DNA from 2 places in the Isoptericola haloaureus genome. Region 2 is predicted to be linked to the other one. Evidence: riboswitches for the same ligand, from Rfam matches in the RefSeq annotation. Region 2 holds a riboswitch; the other holds the start of a gene.
What was found. A riboswitch is a leader RNA that binds a small molecule or an ion and turns the genes downstream of it on or off. The one in region 2 is predicted to bind thiamine pyrophosphate.
Positions count from the first base shown of each region.

Region 1: it holds a riboswitch for thiamine pyrophosphate, as region 2 does, so the genes downstream of both, thiO (glycine oxidase ThiO) here and V5O49_RS06590 (thiamine ABC transporter substrate-binding protein) in region 2, are expected to answer to the same signal.

Region 1 covers NZ_JBAGLP010000118.1:402,494-410,154, reverse strand. The annotation lists gene V5O49_RS11990 (ThiF family adenylyltransferase) at 1-770, shown strand, start outside; gene V5O49_RS11985 (thiazole synthase) at 778-1,608, opposite strand; gene thiS (sulfur carrier protein ThiS) at 1,618-1,908, opposite strand; gene thiO (glycine oxidase ThiO) at 1,905-3,161, opposite strand; TPP riboswitch at 3,150-3,251, opposite strand; gene thiE (thiamine phosphate synthase) at 3,290-3,937, shown strand; gene guaA (glutamine-hydrolyzing GMP synthase) at 3,984-5,603, shown strand; gene V5O49_RS11960 (trimeric intracellular cation channel family protein) at 5,600-6,289, shown strand; gene V5O49_RS11955 (aromatic ring-opening dioxygenase LigA) at 6,403-6,891, shown strand; gene V5O49_RS11950 (hypothetical protein) at 6,968-7,369, opposite strand; gene V5O49_RS11945 (PspC domain-containing protein) at 7,366-7,661, opposite strand, start outside.
Region 2 covers NZ_JBAGLP010000116.1:246,133-253,793, forward strand. The annotation lists gene V5O49_RS06585 (ABC transporter permease) at 1-568, opposite strand, end outside; gene V5O49_RS06590 (thiamine ABC transporter substrate-binding protein) at 565-1,668, opposite strand; TPP riboswitch at 1,725-1,828, opposite strand; gene V5O49_RS06595 (DUF4235 domain-containing protein) at 1,938-2,222, shown strand; gene V5O49_RS06600 (PAS domain-containing protein) at 2,283-2,948, opposite strand; rRNA gene rrf (5S ribosomal RNA) at 3,289-3,405, opposite strand; rRNA gene V5O49_RS06610 (23S ribosomal RNA) at 3,530-6,642, opposite strand; rRNA gene V5O49_RS06615 (16S ribosomal RNA) at 7,152-7,661, opposite strand, start outside.

The DNA of each region.
Region 1 (7,661 bases), on a different contig from region 2:
AGATCCTCGGCGTCCCGGTGGTGTGGGGGTCCATCGACCGGTTCGACGGCCAGGTCAGCGTCTTCTGGGGCGCCCCGCGGTACGTGACGGCCGACGGCGCCCGGAGCGTTCGCCGAGGCGTCACCTACCGGGACGTCTTCCCGGTGCCGCCGCCGCCCGGCGTCGTGCCGGACTGCGCCACCGGCGGCGTGCTCGGTGCGATGTGCGGCACCGTCGGCTCGGCGATGGCCACCGAGACCGTCAAGCTGGTCACCGGCGTCGGGGAGCCGCTGCACGGCCGCCTGGCCGTGCACGACGCACTCGCCGCCGACTGGCGCGAGCTCGTCGTCCGCCCGGACCCCGGCCGGGAGCCGGTCACCGAGCTGCTGGCCGGCGACGACGCCTACGCCGCGTTCTGCGGACTGGCCCCGGCCGTCCCGGGACCCGGCCGCACGGCGGTCCCGGGCGACCTGGAGGTCAGCGCCGCCGACGCCCGCACCCTGCTCGCGGCCGACCGGCCCGCGGTCCTGGTGGACGTGCGCGAGGAGTGGGAGGCGCGGGTCCGCCCCGTGGACGGCGCCCGGCTCGTGCCCAGCGGGACGTTCCTGGGCACGGCCGCCGGCAGGCCCGACGACGTCGCGCGCGGCGCCCTGGACGCCCTGCCCACCGACCGGCCGGTGCTGCTGGTGTGCGCGGCCGGCCCCCGGTCGACCCGGGTCGCGCGGGTGGCCCGGGCGGAGGGCGTCGACGCGCGCTCCGTCGTCGGCGGGGTGCCGGCGCTGCTCGGCTGAGCCGCCGCTACAGCGACAGGTCCAGCCGGCCCTCCGCCGGTGAGCTGGCCAGCGCACCCTCGCGCCGCGGGATGCGGCCGGCGCCCGCCGCGAGCCGCCCCGCCTCGGTGGCGAGCCGCATCGCGCGGGCCATGCGCACCGGGTCCTCGGCCCGGGTGACGGCGGTGGCGAGGAGCACGCCGGCGCAGCCGAGCTCCATCGCCAGCGCGGCGTCCGAGGCGGTGCCGATGCCGGCGTCGAGGATCACCGGTACGTGCGCGGCATCGGCGATCGCCTCGATGTTGCGCGGGTTGAGGATGCCCAACCCGGACCCGATCGGCGCGCCGAGAGGCATCACGGCTGCGCAGCCGACGTCCTCCAGGCGACGCGCCAGGATCGGGTCGTCGTTCGTGTAGGGCAGGACGACGAACCCGTCGCGGACGAGCTCCTCGGCGGCCTCGACGAGCCCGACCGGATCCGGGAGGAGCGTGACGTCGTCGGCGATCACCTCGAGCTTGACCCAGCTCGTGCCGCAGGCCTCCCGGGCGAGCTGCGCGGTGAGCACCGCCTCGCGCACCGAGAAGCAGCCGGCCGTGTTCGGCAGGGCGCGGATGCCGAGGCGCTCGAGCAGACCCCAGATCCCGGCGTCCCGGGCCGCCTCGCCGCCGGCGCGCGGCGCGACGCGGCGCATGGCCACCGTCGTCAGGGCGGTGCCGGAGGCGACCAGGGCCTCCTCCAGCGTCAGCAGGTTGGCGGCCCCGCCCGTCCCCATCACCAGCGGGGACGCGATCTCGGTCCCGGCGACGACGAGCGGGGCGCCGACGTCCGTGCGCAGGTCGGTCGTTCCGGTCGTGGTCATGGCTCCTCCTCAGCCGCCCTGGACGGCGGTCACGATCTCGACGCGGTCCCCGGCGCGGACGACGGCGGTCCGCCACGTGCCGTGCGGCACGACGACGTCGTCGACGGCGACGGCGACCCCGCGGGCCACCCCGTCGACGACGTGCCCGGGCACGAGGCGGGTCACCAGCTCGGTGACGGGCAGCTCGCCCGTCGGGCCGAGGTCGTACGGTTCGCCGTTCACCCGGGCGGTGCCCGCGGGGGCGGGGGGACCCGGCGCGGCACGGGCGGCGGGGTCGACGTGCTGGTGCGCGGGGTTCATCGGGGGGCTCCGTCGGGGGTGCGGGGGTCGGGTGCGCGGGGCGGGAACCGGCGGGGGTCCGTCGCCCGCAGGGCGGCGAGCACGGCCGGTGGGTCCGTCGTGGCGACGTCGACGGCGAACCAGGAGCGGGTCAGCCCGGCCACGACGACCTCCGCGGTCAGCGGCGCGAGCAGGATGCCGTTGCGGTAGTGGCCGGTGGCCAGGTGCAGTCCGGGCACGTGCGTCGCGCCCACCAGGGGCAGGTTGTCCGGCGTGGACGGCCGGGCCCGCGGGGTGGCCTCGACCAGCGCGGCCTCGTCGATCGCGGGCAGCAGGGCGCGCGCGTCGCGCAGGAGGGCGAACACACCGCCGGCGGGTGCGCGACGGTCGTCGGGGTTCTCCTCGGAGGTCGCGCCGATCACCAGCTCGCAGTGCCCGGCCCACGGCCCCTCGGTCGCGGGCTCGCGTCCCACGACGTACACGGGCCGCCCCTGGACCAGGCCGCGGACGACGTGGCGCGGCGCCAGCTCGGGGTCCGCCTGCAGCCGCAGCGTGAGGCCCTTGACCGGCCGCACGGGGACCGCCACGCCGGGCACCTCCGCCAGCAGCGGGGCGGACGCCCACCCGGCGGCGACGACGGTCGAGCCGGCGCGGTGCCGGTCGCCGGTGTCGTCGACGGCCCCGACGACCCGGCCGTCCTGCTGCTCGAGCCGGACCGCGGCGCGCGGCACGACGGCGCCGCGGGAGTGGGCGGCCACGACGCGCCAGAGCGCGGCGTGCACGGCCCGGGGGTCGACGGCGTGGTCGCCGGGGACCCAGGCGGCTCCGCGCACGCGCTGGCCGAGCAGCGGTTCGCGCCGGCGCGCCTCGGCGATCGTCAGCTCCTCCGAGGCCACCCCGTGCCGGCCGTGCAGGGCCAGGACCCGGCGCAGCAGGGCGACGTCGGTCTCGTCGTAGCCGAGCGTCAGCGTCCCGGACTCGCGCAGCCCCACGCCCCGGCCCGCGGCGGCCTCCAGGTCGGCGGCGAACGGGAGCCAGCGTGCGGCCCCGGCCAGGTGCAGGTGCAGCGCGGCGTCCTCGGTGAACTCGGCCTCGGTGGCCGGGGCGAGCATGCCCGCGGCGGCGTGCGTGGACCCGTCGCCGGGGTCCGGGTCCAGGACGGTGACGCTCAGGCCGGCCTCGAGGGCCCGCCAGGCCACGGCCAGGCCGATGATGCCGCCGCCGACCACGACGAGGTCGCGGACGCCGTGCGGCGCCGACGAGTGACGGTCCACGGTGCTCCCTTCGCTGGCATGATCCAGATCAGGTTCGACGGTCGGCGCCGTGCGCCCTCTCAGCCCCTGCGGGCTCCCGTGCTCCGGTCACCCTACTCGCCCGTCGACCGTCCCTAGACTCGCTCACGATGACGACTCCCGCTCCTCGCAGCCGCCTCGCCGACGCCCGCCTCTACCTGTGCACCGACGCCCGCGAGGACCGCGGCGACCTGGAGGACTTCCTGCACGCCGCGCTGAGCGGCGGCGTCGACGCGGTCCAGCTGCGCGACAAGTCCCTCGACGTCGCCCGCGAGCTCGAGCTCCAGGCCCTGGTGGCGCGGGTCGCCGCCGAGCACGGCGCGCTGCGGGCGGTCAACGACCGTGCCGACGTGGCCCGGCTCACCGACGCTCCCGCGGTGCACATGGGCCAGGGCGACCTGCCGGTGCCGGCCGTGCGCTCCCTGCTCGGTCCGGGGCCGGTCCTGGGGCGGTCCACGCACTCGGCGGCGCAGGCGGCCGCCGCGGAGGCCGACCCCGACGTCGACTACTTCTGCGTCGGACCCCTGTGGACGACCCCGACCAAGCCCGGTCGGGCCGCCGTCGGGCTCGGCCTGCTGCGCGAGGTGGCCGCCACCGCGCCGACCACGCCGTGGTTCGCCATCGGGGGCATCGACGCCGACCGACTCGACGCCGTCCTCGAGGCCGGGGCGCGGCGGGTCGTGGTCGTGCGGGCGATCACCGGCGCCCCCGACCCCGAGCGGGCCGCCCGCGAGCTGCGCGAGCGGCTCGGGGCGTGACGGGTCGTGGCGGCAGCGGGCACGTGCCGGCGGATAGGATGAGGCGGTGACGTCTCCCGCCACCGCTCCCGCCACCGCATCCGCCCAGGCCGCGCCCCGCCCGGTCCTGGTCGTCGACTTCGGCGCCCAGTACGCCCAGCTCATCGCGCGCCGCGTGCGCGAGGCCAACGTCTACTCCGAGATCGTGCCGCACACGTGGACGCCGGAGCAGATGCTCGCCCGCGACCCCGCCGCGATCATCCTCTCGGGCGGCCCGTCCTCCGTGTACGCCACGGGGGCGCCGTTCGTCGACGCCGAGCTGTTCGACGCCGGGGTGCCCGTGCTGGGCATCTGCTACGGCTTCCAGGCCATGGCGCAGGCGCTCGGCGGCACGGTCGCCCAGACCGGTACCCGCGAGTACGGCGGCACCGAGGTGGAGGTGTGCGAGGCCGGGATGCTGCTCGCCGACACCCCCGTCACCCAGACCACGTGGATGAGCCACGGCGACTCCGTGCACGCGGCGCCCGAGGGCTTCGAGGTGCTCGCGACGTCGTCCGGGTCGCCGGTCGCCGCCTTCGAGGACCGCCGGCGCCGCCTGTACGGCGTGCAGTGGCACCCCGAGGTCAAGCACTCGGCCCACGGGCAGACGGTGCTGGAGCACTTCCTCTACGAGGGCGCGGGCCTGGCACCTGACTGGACGCCCGACAACGTCATCGCCGACCAGGTCGCCGCGATCCGCGCGCAGGTGGGCGACGCCCGGGTCATCTGCGGTCTGTCCGGCGGCGTGGACTCCTCGGTCGCCGCCGCGCTGGTGCAGCGCGCGGTGGGGGACCAGCTCACCTGCGTGTTCGTCGACCACGGCCTCCTGCGCGAGGGCGAGGTGGAGCAGGTCGAGCGCGACTTCGTGGCCGCGACGGGCGTCAACCTGGTGGTGCGCGACGAGCGCAAGCGCTTCCTGGAGGCCCTGGAGGGCCACAGCGACCCGGAGACGAAGCGCAAGATCATCGGCCGCGAGTTCATCCGCGTCTTCGAGGACGCCGCCCGCGACATCGTCGCCGAGGGGCACGAGCACGCCGTGCACGGCGAGGGTTCCGAGGTGCGGTTCCTCGTGCAGGGCACCCTCTACCCCGACGTGGTCGAGTCGGGCGGCGGTGAGGGCGCGGCCAACATCAAGAGCCACCACAACGTGGGCGGCCTGCCCGACGACCTGCAGTTCGACCTGGTCGAGCCGCTGCGCACCCTGTTCAAGGACGAGGTGCGGGCCGTCGGCCGCGAGCTCGGCGTCCCGGAGCCGATCGTCGCCCGGCAGCCTTTCCCGGGGCCCGGCCTGGGCATCCGCATCATCGGCGAGGTGACGGCCGAGCGGCTCGAGATCCTGCGCCGGGCCGACGCCGTCGCCCGCGAGGAGCTGACGAAGGCCGGGCTCGACGGCGAGATCTGGCAGTGCCCGGTGGTGCTGCTGGCCGACGTGCGCTCGGTGGGCGTCCAGGGTGACGGCCGGACCTACGGGCACCCGGTCGTGCTGCGTCCCGTCTCCAGCGAGGACGCCATGACGGCCGACTGGACGCGCATGCCGTACGACGTGCTGTCGACGATCTCCACGCGCATCACCAACGAGGTCAGCGAGGTGAACCGGGTGGTCCTCGACGTGACGAGCAAGCCCCCGGGCACCATCGAGTGGGAGTGACCGGGCAGCTCGCGACGGCCGTCCTGACCGAGTCCGACACGGTCGCCGCGACGCTGGGCGTCGTGCAGCGCGTGCTGGAGTACCTCGGCACCGTCGCCTTCGCGATCTCCGGTGCCTTCGCCGCCGGCCGCAAGCAGATGGACCTCGTCGGCGTCGTCGCGCTCGGTGCGACCGTGGCGGTGGGTGGCGGCACCCTGCGGGACCTCCTGCTCGGCGAGACGCCCGTCTTCTGGGTCACCGAGCCGACGTTCCTGCTCGTCGGCGCGGCGACGGCCCTGCTGGTGGTGCCGCTGGCGCGCACCCGGACGCTCGACGTGCTGCGACGGCTGCAGGTCATCGAGGTCTCCGACGCCGCCGGCATGGCCCTGTTCGTCGTCATCGGCACGAACGTGGCGCTGTCCGCCGGGGCGAGCGCGGTCTCGGCGGCGGTCGTCGGCGTGGTGGCCGGCGTCGGCGGTGGCGTGTTCCGCGACGTGCTGGCCAACGAGCTGCCCGAGGTGCTGAGCAACGCCCAGTTCTACGCCACCGCGGCGCTGCTCGGCGCGGCGGTGCACCTGGGTCTGCTGGAGCTCGACGTCGACCCGGCGGTCGTGTTCTGGGTGCCGATCGCGGTGATCCTCACCGTGCGCCTGCTGGCGGTCCGTCTCGGCTGGGGCATGCCCACGTTCACCGTCGCGGGTGAATGACCGGCCGATCAGCCGTGTGACCTAGGGTTTCGCCGCGACGCGCGCGGGTCGGTCGCGGTACGTTGACGAGCAGGGGCATCAACCATCGCACGAGTGCAACGAGAGGCAGTCTCATGTCCAGCTCTGTCACCGTCCGACCCGCCAAGGGTGTCCGCGGCATCGGGATCGTGTCCATCGTCGCCGGCATCATCATGATCATCGCCGGCGTCGTCGTCTGGTTCATCGTCTCGTCGACCCTGTCCGACGAGCAGATCACCGTCTCGGAGGACGCCAGCATGGCGGCCGGCCAGGAGGTCGCCGGACCGTTCACCGCGTACGCCCAGGCCGACATCATCAACCAGCACGCGATGGAGGCCTCGGGCGGGATGACCTACGCCCAGCTCGACCAGGAGGACCCGACGCGTGACACCGTCATGAACGCGTCGTTCCTGCGGGCCTCGCTGTTCACGTCGGTCGTCGCCTTCGGCGTCTGCGCCCTGGTGATCGGCCTGGGCGTGATGTTCATCCTCGTCGGCTACGCGTTCAGTCGCCTGGGAGGCAGCTCCTCGGCGGCGGTCGTCTCCACCCCCACGGGTGGTCCCACGTCGACCTCGACCGCCTGAGCCCCGGGTCCCGGACCCGCCGAGCGACGACGGGCCGGCACACCGCACGGTGTGCCGGCCCGTCGTGCGTCCGGTGTCAGGACGGGGTGCGGCGGCGCCGTCGTGCGGCGCCGACGACCGAGCCGACCACGAGCACGAGTCCGGCGGCGCCGAGCAGGAGGATCGCGGCCAGTTGGGCGTCGACGCTCGCCCCGGCCGTCCGGGCGAGCAGCCCGACGGCGACGGCGATCACGACGACGCCCCACACGACGGTGCTGCCGCGCGGCCCCGTGCGCACCGGCGGCGCGCCGGGGACCGGTGCCGTGCCGGTCGACGTGCCGGCAGCCGACGGGGCCGGGTCCGCCGTGGCGGGCGACCCCGCGTGCGGCGGGCCGTCGGCGGCCGTCGCTGCGGTGTCCTGCGGGATCTCGACGGTCGGGTGGTCCTGCCGTGGGGTGTCGGGCTCGTCGCCCGGGGTGCGGTACGGCTCGGTGCTCATCGGTCCTCCTCGATGACGATCTCTCCGGCACGGGCGTCGACGTCGAGCAGCAGCACGGCGCCGCCCGCGGTGTCCACCTCGTCGGTCGTGTAGGTGGCGGGGCCGCCGCTGAACCCGTCGACGGTGCGGTACTCGCCCTCGACGTCCCAGACGAACCGGCCGGCGCTGACGTCGACCGACGCCGTCACGGCCGTGTCGGCCGGGATCTCGACGACGGTGCGTCCGGCGGTCATCTCGATGGGTACCTCGACGGGGGACCCGGGCACGACGTCGGTGAGGTCGAGCTCGGTGA
Region 2 (7,661 bases):
GGGCCGCCTGCTCGGCACGCGGGTCGAGACGTTCCCACAGCCCGCCGACCGTGCGCACCACGACGGCGTAGTTGAAGAAGACCAGGGCGATCACGACCCCGGCGAACGACTCCTCGACGCCGAGCCAGCCGAACGTCCCCCCGGGGGCGAAGAGCGCACGGAAGGCCACGCCGACGACGACGGTCGGCAGCACGAACGGCACGGTCACCAGCCCGCGGGCCACCGTCCGACCGGGGAACCGGCACCGGTACAGCACGTAGGCGCCGGGCAGCCCGAGCAGGACCGCCAGGGCGGTGCCGACGGTCGCCTGCGCCAGCGTCTGGCCCACCACGCGCCACGTGCGCGGCTGGGACAGGACCTCCCCGAACCCGGACAGGTCGAGCACCCGCGTGCCGCCGTCGTCGGCGAAGAAGCCCTGGGCGACCAGGGCCGCGACGGGCCACGCGAAGAAGACCCCGAGGAACAGCAGGGGCAGCCCTGCGGCGAGGGCCCACCACAGCCAGGTCCCCGGGGCCGGTCGACGGCGGGGCGCCCGCACGGACGCCCCGCCGCTGGCGGGGGACGTCACCCGATGACCGTCGCCGTCCACTGCTCGATCCACTCGTCGCGGTGCGCATCGATCTCGGCCGGCGCGACGTCGAACGGGTCCTCGGCCAGCGGGGCGAACTGCTCCCACTCGGCCGGCAGCTCGACGCTGTCGTCGGCCGGGTACATGTACATGTTCGGCGGGACGTCGGCCTGCACCTCGGCGGAGGAGAGGAAGTCCACCAGGGCGCGCGCGCCGTCCGGGTTGTCGGTCCCGGCCAGGACGCCGGCGTACTCGACCTGGCGGAAGCAGGTGTCCAGCAGCGCCGCCGTCGTGGTCTCGCTGCCGTCCTCGGTGACCGTGAACGCGGGCGAGGTCGCGTACGACAGCACGATCGGCCGCTCACCGCCCTCCCCGGCGCCGGAGAAGTCGACGTAGTAGGCGTCCGACCAGCCGTCGGTGACCTTGAGGCCGTTGTCGGAGAGGTCGGCCCAGTACTGCTCCCAGCCGTCCTCGCCGAAGGCGTCGACGGTAGCGAGCAGGAACGCGAACCCGGGCGAGGAGGTCGCCGGGTTCGTCACGACCGTGAGGTCCTCGTAGGCCGGGTCGGTGAGATCCTCGAGCGTGCTCGGCGGCTCGACCCCCTCGTCCTCGAACCAGGTGGTGTCGACGTTGAGGCAGACGTCGCCCTTGTCGATCGGGGTGAGGCCCTCGAGCGCGGGGTCGACAAGGTCGGTCACGGACGGGTCGAGCTCGTCCGGGGTGTACGGCTCGAACACGCCGGCCTCGACGGCGCGTGAGGCGAACGTGTTGTCGACCCCGTAGACGACGTCGCCGAGCGGGCTGTCGGCCGTCAGCACGAGCTGGTTGACCAGCGTGCCGGCGTCGCCCGCGGCGGCCTGCTCGACCGTGAGGCCCGTCTCGGACTCGAAGGACTCCAGCAGGCCCTCGCTCAGGGCGAAGGAGTCGTGGGTGACGAGCGTGACGGTGCCGGACAGCTCCGGGGTGCCGCTCTCGCTCGCGGACGTCGTGGGCGAGCTCTGCGCCTCGCCCGGCGTGTCCTCGCCCGTGCAGGCCGCCAGCGCGGGCAGCAGGGCGACGACGGCGGTGGTCGCCAGCGTGCGACGGGTACGACGATTCATCTGTCCTCCTCAGACGTGCGAGAAGGGGGTCCGCCGATCGGGGGTCCGATGCGACGGGATCGAGAAGCCCGACTTCCTCCACCGGTGCTAACCGGATCAGGTTCGAGGGTCTGCGGTGGTCCGCACTCTCAGCGCCGGTGGCGCTCCCCTGTCGTTCCCTCCGAGCCTACACACCGTGAGCGCGCTACGGTGGTGGCGTTCGTGGTGCGGACGCCCGCCGTGAGACGGCCGTCACGCACCACCCGGCGCACCGATCGACAGGAGGACCCGTGGAGCAGTCCGAGAGCACCGAGCCGACGCTGGCCGTCAAGGTCGGGACGATGGCGGCGACGCTCGCTGCCGGTTGGGTGGCCCAGAAGCTCATCAAGACGATCTGGGAGAAGTCCACGGGCAAGGACGCGCCCATCGACCTGGACGCGGACGACATCCCGATCCTCCAGGCCATCACGTTCGCCGCCGTCACCGGTGGTGCCGCGGTGCTCGCGCGGCGGCTCGCCCGCCAGGGTGTCGCCAAGGCCGTCGACCGGCGCGCGCACCAGGTCTCGACGGTCTGACGCGGTCGACGCCGGACGCGACCGGCCCGGGACCGGCGGCTCGCGCCGTCCGGCGTGCGGTCAGCGCGAGCTGCTCTGGCGCCGGCGCGCCAGCTGGGCCTCGTGCCCGTGCGGCCGGTCCACGCTGTGCACGGACTCCAGGGCGGTCCGCAGACGGTCGTCGGGCTCGCCGGTCGCGGACCGGAGCGCGGTGACGACCTGTGCTGCCGCCGCCTGTACCGGAATCCCGGCGCGTGCCGCGACCTCGCTGATCTGCTCGGCGGCCGCCGCCTCGTCGACGCCCCGCACGACCATCAACGACCCCTTGACCTGCTCGACGGCGGCGGCCGAGACCATGGCCCGCCCGACGGCGCGGTGCGTCTCGCGCTCCAGGGTCTCGCGGGCGACCGGGCTCACGTCGAGGACGTAGCCGCCCACCTGCGCGATCGTGCCGTCGTCGGCGACCTGCCCGCGACCCGTGACGACGACGGTGCGCGCCTTGCCGTGCGGGTCGATGATGCGGTGCGCACTGCTGAACGGGCGACCGGCGCGCAGGGAGACGATGGCGGTGCGGGAGACGCGGGCCCGGTCGTCCGGATGGGTCCGCGCGCGGATGAGATCGACCGTCGGCGTGATGTCACCGGGTTCGCAGCCGTACATGCGATAGACCTCGTCCGACCACCAGACCGCACCCGAGGGTGCGTCGATCCGATAGCGGCCCACGACGAGCTGGGTACCGGTGGACAAGGCGTCGGTGACGCTCGAGAGCGCAGAGCCCCTCATGGTCCTCGACGACGACGGCGAGCTCATCGGATCTCCTCCCGACTGTCCCCGGGCCGGACCGGGGCCGGTGGGGCCACCGTACTCCGACGAGTGACGACCGCCACCTGGGCAGATGTCCGCACGCGCAGGTTCACCCGCAGGTTCACCCGCGGTCCACGATGTGCCCGACCCAATCGTCGGCGGTGACGACGGCGGTGTCAGGCCGGCGCAGGGTCGGCGCGGGTTCGGCCGGGTGGGCGCGGGGTTGGGGGGATAGCAGTCAGGCCCCCAACCCGTGAGGGGTTGGGGGCCTGCTGTGAAGGGTGTCCGGCGGCGTCCTACTCTCCCACCCCGTCTCCAGGGCAGTACCATCGGCGCTGAAGGGCTGAGCTTCCGGGTTCGGTATGGGACCGGGCGTTTCCCCTTCGCTGTGACCGCCGTAACAGTATCGAGTTGTCGGGTCCCCCACGTATTTGCCCCGGCTGCCACGCAGGGTGGCGGGGGGGGTGGGGGTGGTGCCCGTTTCTCGGGAACCGCACAGTGGACGCGGAGCAAGCAGTGTAGGTGTGTTGAAGTTGTCGGCTGATTAGTACCGGTCAGCTGCGACAGTCGTTGGTCCTGTCTTCCACTTCCGGCCTATCTACCCAGTGGTCTAGCTGGGTGCCTTCACAGGTCTAGCCTGTTGGAAACCTCATCTTGAAGCAGGCTTCCCGCTTAGATGCTTTCAGCGGTTATCCCTCCCGAACGTAGCGAACCAGCGGTGCTCCTGGCGGAACAACTGGCATACCAGAGGTTCGTCCGTCCCGGTCCTCTCGTACTAGGGACAGCCCTTCTCAAGTTTCCTGCGCGCGCAGCGGATAGGGACCGAACTGTCTCACGACGTTCTAAACCCAGCTCGCGTGCCGCTTTAATGGGCGAACAGCCCAACCCTTGGGACCTACTCCAGCCCCAGGATGCGACGAGCCGACATCGAGGTGCCAAACCATCCCGTCGATATGGACTCTTGGGGAAGATCAGCCTGTTATCCCCGGGGTACCTTTTATCCGTTGAGCGACGGCGCTTCCACGAGCCACCGCCGGATCACTAGTTCCGACTTTCGTCCCTGCTCGACCTGTCGGTCTCACAGTCAAGCTCCCTTGTGCACTTGCACTCGACACCTGATTGCCAACCAGGCTGAGGGAACCTTTGAGCGCCTCCGTTACTTTTTGGGAGGCAACCGCCCCAGTTAAACTACCCACCAGGCACTGTCCCTGGTCCGGATCACGGACCGAGGTTAGATGGTCGATGCGGTCAGAGTGGTATTTCAACGGCGACTCCACCGGCGCTGGCGCGCCGGTTTCATAGTCTCCCACCTATCCTACACAAACCGCACCGAACACCAATACCAAGCTGTAGTAAAGGTCCCGGGGTCTTTCCGTCCTGCTGCGCGTAACGAGCATCTTTACTCGTAGTGCAATTTCGCCGAGTTCGTGGTCGAGACAGCGGAGAAGTCGTTACGCCATTCGTGCAGGTCGGAACTTACCCGACAAGGAATTTCGCTACCTTAGGATGGTTATAGTTACCACCGCCGTTTACTGGGGCTTAAATTCTGGGCTTCGCCGAAGCTGACCCGTCCTCTTAACCTTCCAGCACCGGGCAGGCGTCAGTCCGTATACATCGTCTTGCGACTTCGCACGGACCTGTGTTTTTAGTAAACAGTCGCTTCTCCCTGGTCTCTGCGGCCCTCACCGCTACCCCCAGCAAGTGGGTTCACGGATCAGGCCCCCCTTCTCCCGAAGTTACGGGGGCATTTTGCCGAGTTCCTTAACCACGATTCTCTCGATCGCCTTAGTATTCTCTACCTGACCACCTGAGTCGGTTTGGGGTACGGGCGGCTAGAACCTCGCGTCGAGGCTTTTCTTGGCAGCTGAGGATCACCCGTTTCCCGCATACGCGGTCACCGTCGACTCTCACCCTGGTGTCTCGCGGATTTGCCTACGAGACGGGCTACGGCCTTGGACGTGGTCAACCATCGCCACGCCGGGCTACCTTCCTGCGTCACCCCTGTTAACACGCTTACCTAGTACCGGTTCGGGTCCCACGCCTAGACACCGGTGACGTCCCGAAGGACGTCGGTGGTGGTTCGGGGTGGTTAGCATCACCGGATTCGGTATGGGCGGTTCTTCGCCGGTAGGAGAATATCAACTCCTTGTCCATCGACTACGCCTGTCGGCCTCGCCTTAGGTCCCGACTTACCCAGGGCGGATTAACCTGGCCCTGGAACCCTTGGTCATTCGGCGGACGGGTTTCTCACCCGTCTTTCGCTACTCATGCCTGCATTCTCACTCGTGTGGTCTCCACCGCTGGATCACTCCGCGGCTTCACCGCCCACACGACGCTCCCCTACCCGCCCACACACCTGAACAGCGACCTGAGTCGCTGCTGGGCTTGTGTGAGCGCCACGGCTTCGGCGGTGTACTTGAGCCCCGCTACATTGTCGGCGCGGAATCACTTGACCAGTGAGCTATTACGCACTCTTTCAAGGGTGGCTGCTTCTAAGCCAACCTCCTGGTTGTCTGGGCAACTCCACATCCTTTCCCACTGAGCACACGCTTAGGGGCCTTAGCCGGTGGTCTGGGCTGTTTCCCTCTCGACTACGAAGCTTATCCCCCGCAGTCTCACTGCCACGCTCTGGCTTGCCGGCATTCGGAGTTTGGTTGACGTCAGTAACCTGGTAGGGCCCATCGGCCATCCAGTAGCTCTACCTCCGGCAAGGAACGCGTGACGCTGCACCTAAATGCATTTCGGGGAGAACCAGCTATCACGAAGTTTGATTGGCCTTTCACCCCTAACCACAGGTCATCCCCTCAGTTTTCAACCTAAGTGGGTTCGGTCCTCCACGCCGTCTTACCGGCGCTTCAACCTGCCCATGGCTAGATCACTTCGCTTCGGGTCTAGACCCGGCGACTGAATCGCCCTGTTCGGACTCGCTTTCGCTACGGCTTCCCCACACGGGTTAACCTCGCCACCGAGCACTAACTCGCAGGCTCATTCTTCAAAAGGCACGCCGTCACCCCCACCAAGGAGGCTCCGACGGCTTGTAGGCACACGGTTTCAGGTACTATTTCACTCCCCTCCCGGGGTACTTTTCACCGTTCCCTCACGGTACTGATCCGCTATCGGTCACTAGGTAGTATTTAGGCTTAGCAAGTGGTCTTGCCAGATTCACACGAGATTTCACGGGCCCCGTGCTACTTGGGATCCCCTCCACCAGGCCGCGCGATTTCGTCTACGGGACTCACACCCTCTACGGTCCGCCTTTCAATGCGGTTCGACTATCACACGACTTTCTTACTGGCCGGAGTCCTGTCAGAGACTCCTAGAAGGTCCCACAACCCCGCACACGCAACGCCTGACAGCTTGACACGCATACGGTTTGGCCTCATCCGCTTTCGCTCGCCACTACTCACGGAATATCTCTTCCTGCCGGTACTGAGATGTTTCACTTCCCGGCGTTCCCTCCAGGCGCCCTATACATTCAGGCGTCGGTGACCGCACATGACTGCGGCCGGGTTCCCCCATTCGGACACCCTCGGATCACAGCTCGTTTGCCAGCTCCCCGAGGCTTATCGCAGGCTACAACGTCCTTCTTCGGCTCCTAGTGCCAAGGCATCCACCATGTGCCCTTCAAAACTTCGACACACTACAAAATTGCTACAGAAATCCAAGAAAACACACCCCGCACCGTCAACGACGATGGGGATGTACTTGAACATCTGGGATGCTCGCGTCCACTGTGCAGTTCTCAAGCAACGGACGAACCCGCCGGCCCACGATGCGCACCTACCCCCACACCACCACCAGCAGCTCGCGCCACCAGCAACAGCATGAAGACGGTCTGCGACCGACCGACGACCCGTATCCATCAAAGACCCCGACCAACAACGTGGCCGGCTGCCTCAGGACCCAACAGTGTGCTCTACCGACCCCCCACCCAGCAGACCGGACGTTCCGACCACGACCCGGCACCCCCCAAGGAGGCACCGCACGCGGTGTACTGATCCGACCCACCCGCAGGCGGCCGTACGGTCAATGTTCCACCCAGAGCAACCACCAGACGCACGTTCGGCGCCTACAGCGGCTGTACATGACCCCCTGCGACCCGACCGACCCCCAAGGGCCGACCGGCAGGAAGTATGTGCTCCTTAGAAAGGAGGTGATCCAGCCGCACCTTCCGGTACGGCTACCTTGTTACGACTTAGTCCCAATCGCCAGTCCCACCTTCGACCACTCCCCCCGGAAAACCGGTTGGGCCGTGAGCTTCGGGTGTTACCAACTTTCGTGACTTGACGGGCGGTGTGTACAAGGCCCGGGAACGTATTCACCGCAGCGTTGCTGATCTGCGATTACTAGCGACTCCGACTTCATGGGGTCGAGTTGCAGACCCCAATCCGAACTGAGACCGGCTTTTTGGGATTCGCTCCACCTTACGGTATCGCAGCCCTCTGTACCGGCCATTGTAGCATGCGTGAAGCCCAAGACATAAGGGGCATGATGATTTGACGTCATCCCCGCCTTCCTCCGAGTTGACCCCGGCAGTCTCCCATGAGTCCCCGGCATAACCCGCTGGCAACATAGGACAAGGGTTGCGCTCGTTGCGGGACTTAACCCAACATCTCACGACACGAGCTGACGACAACCATGCACCACCTGTGCACC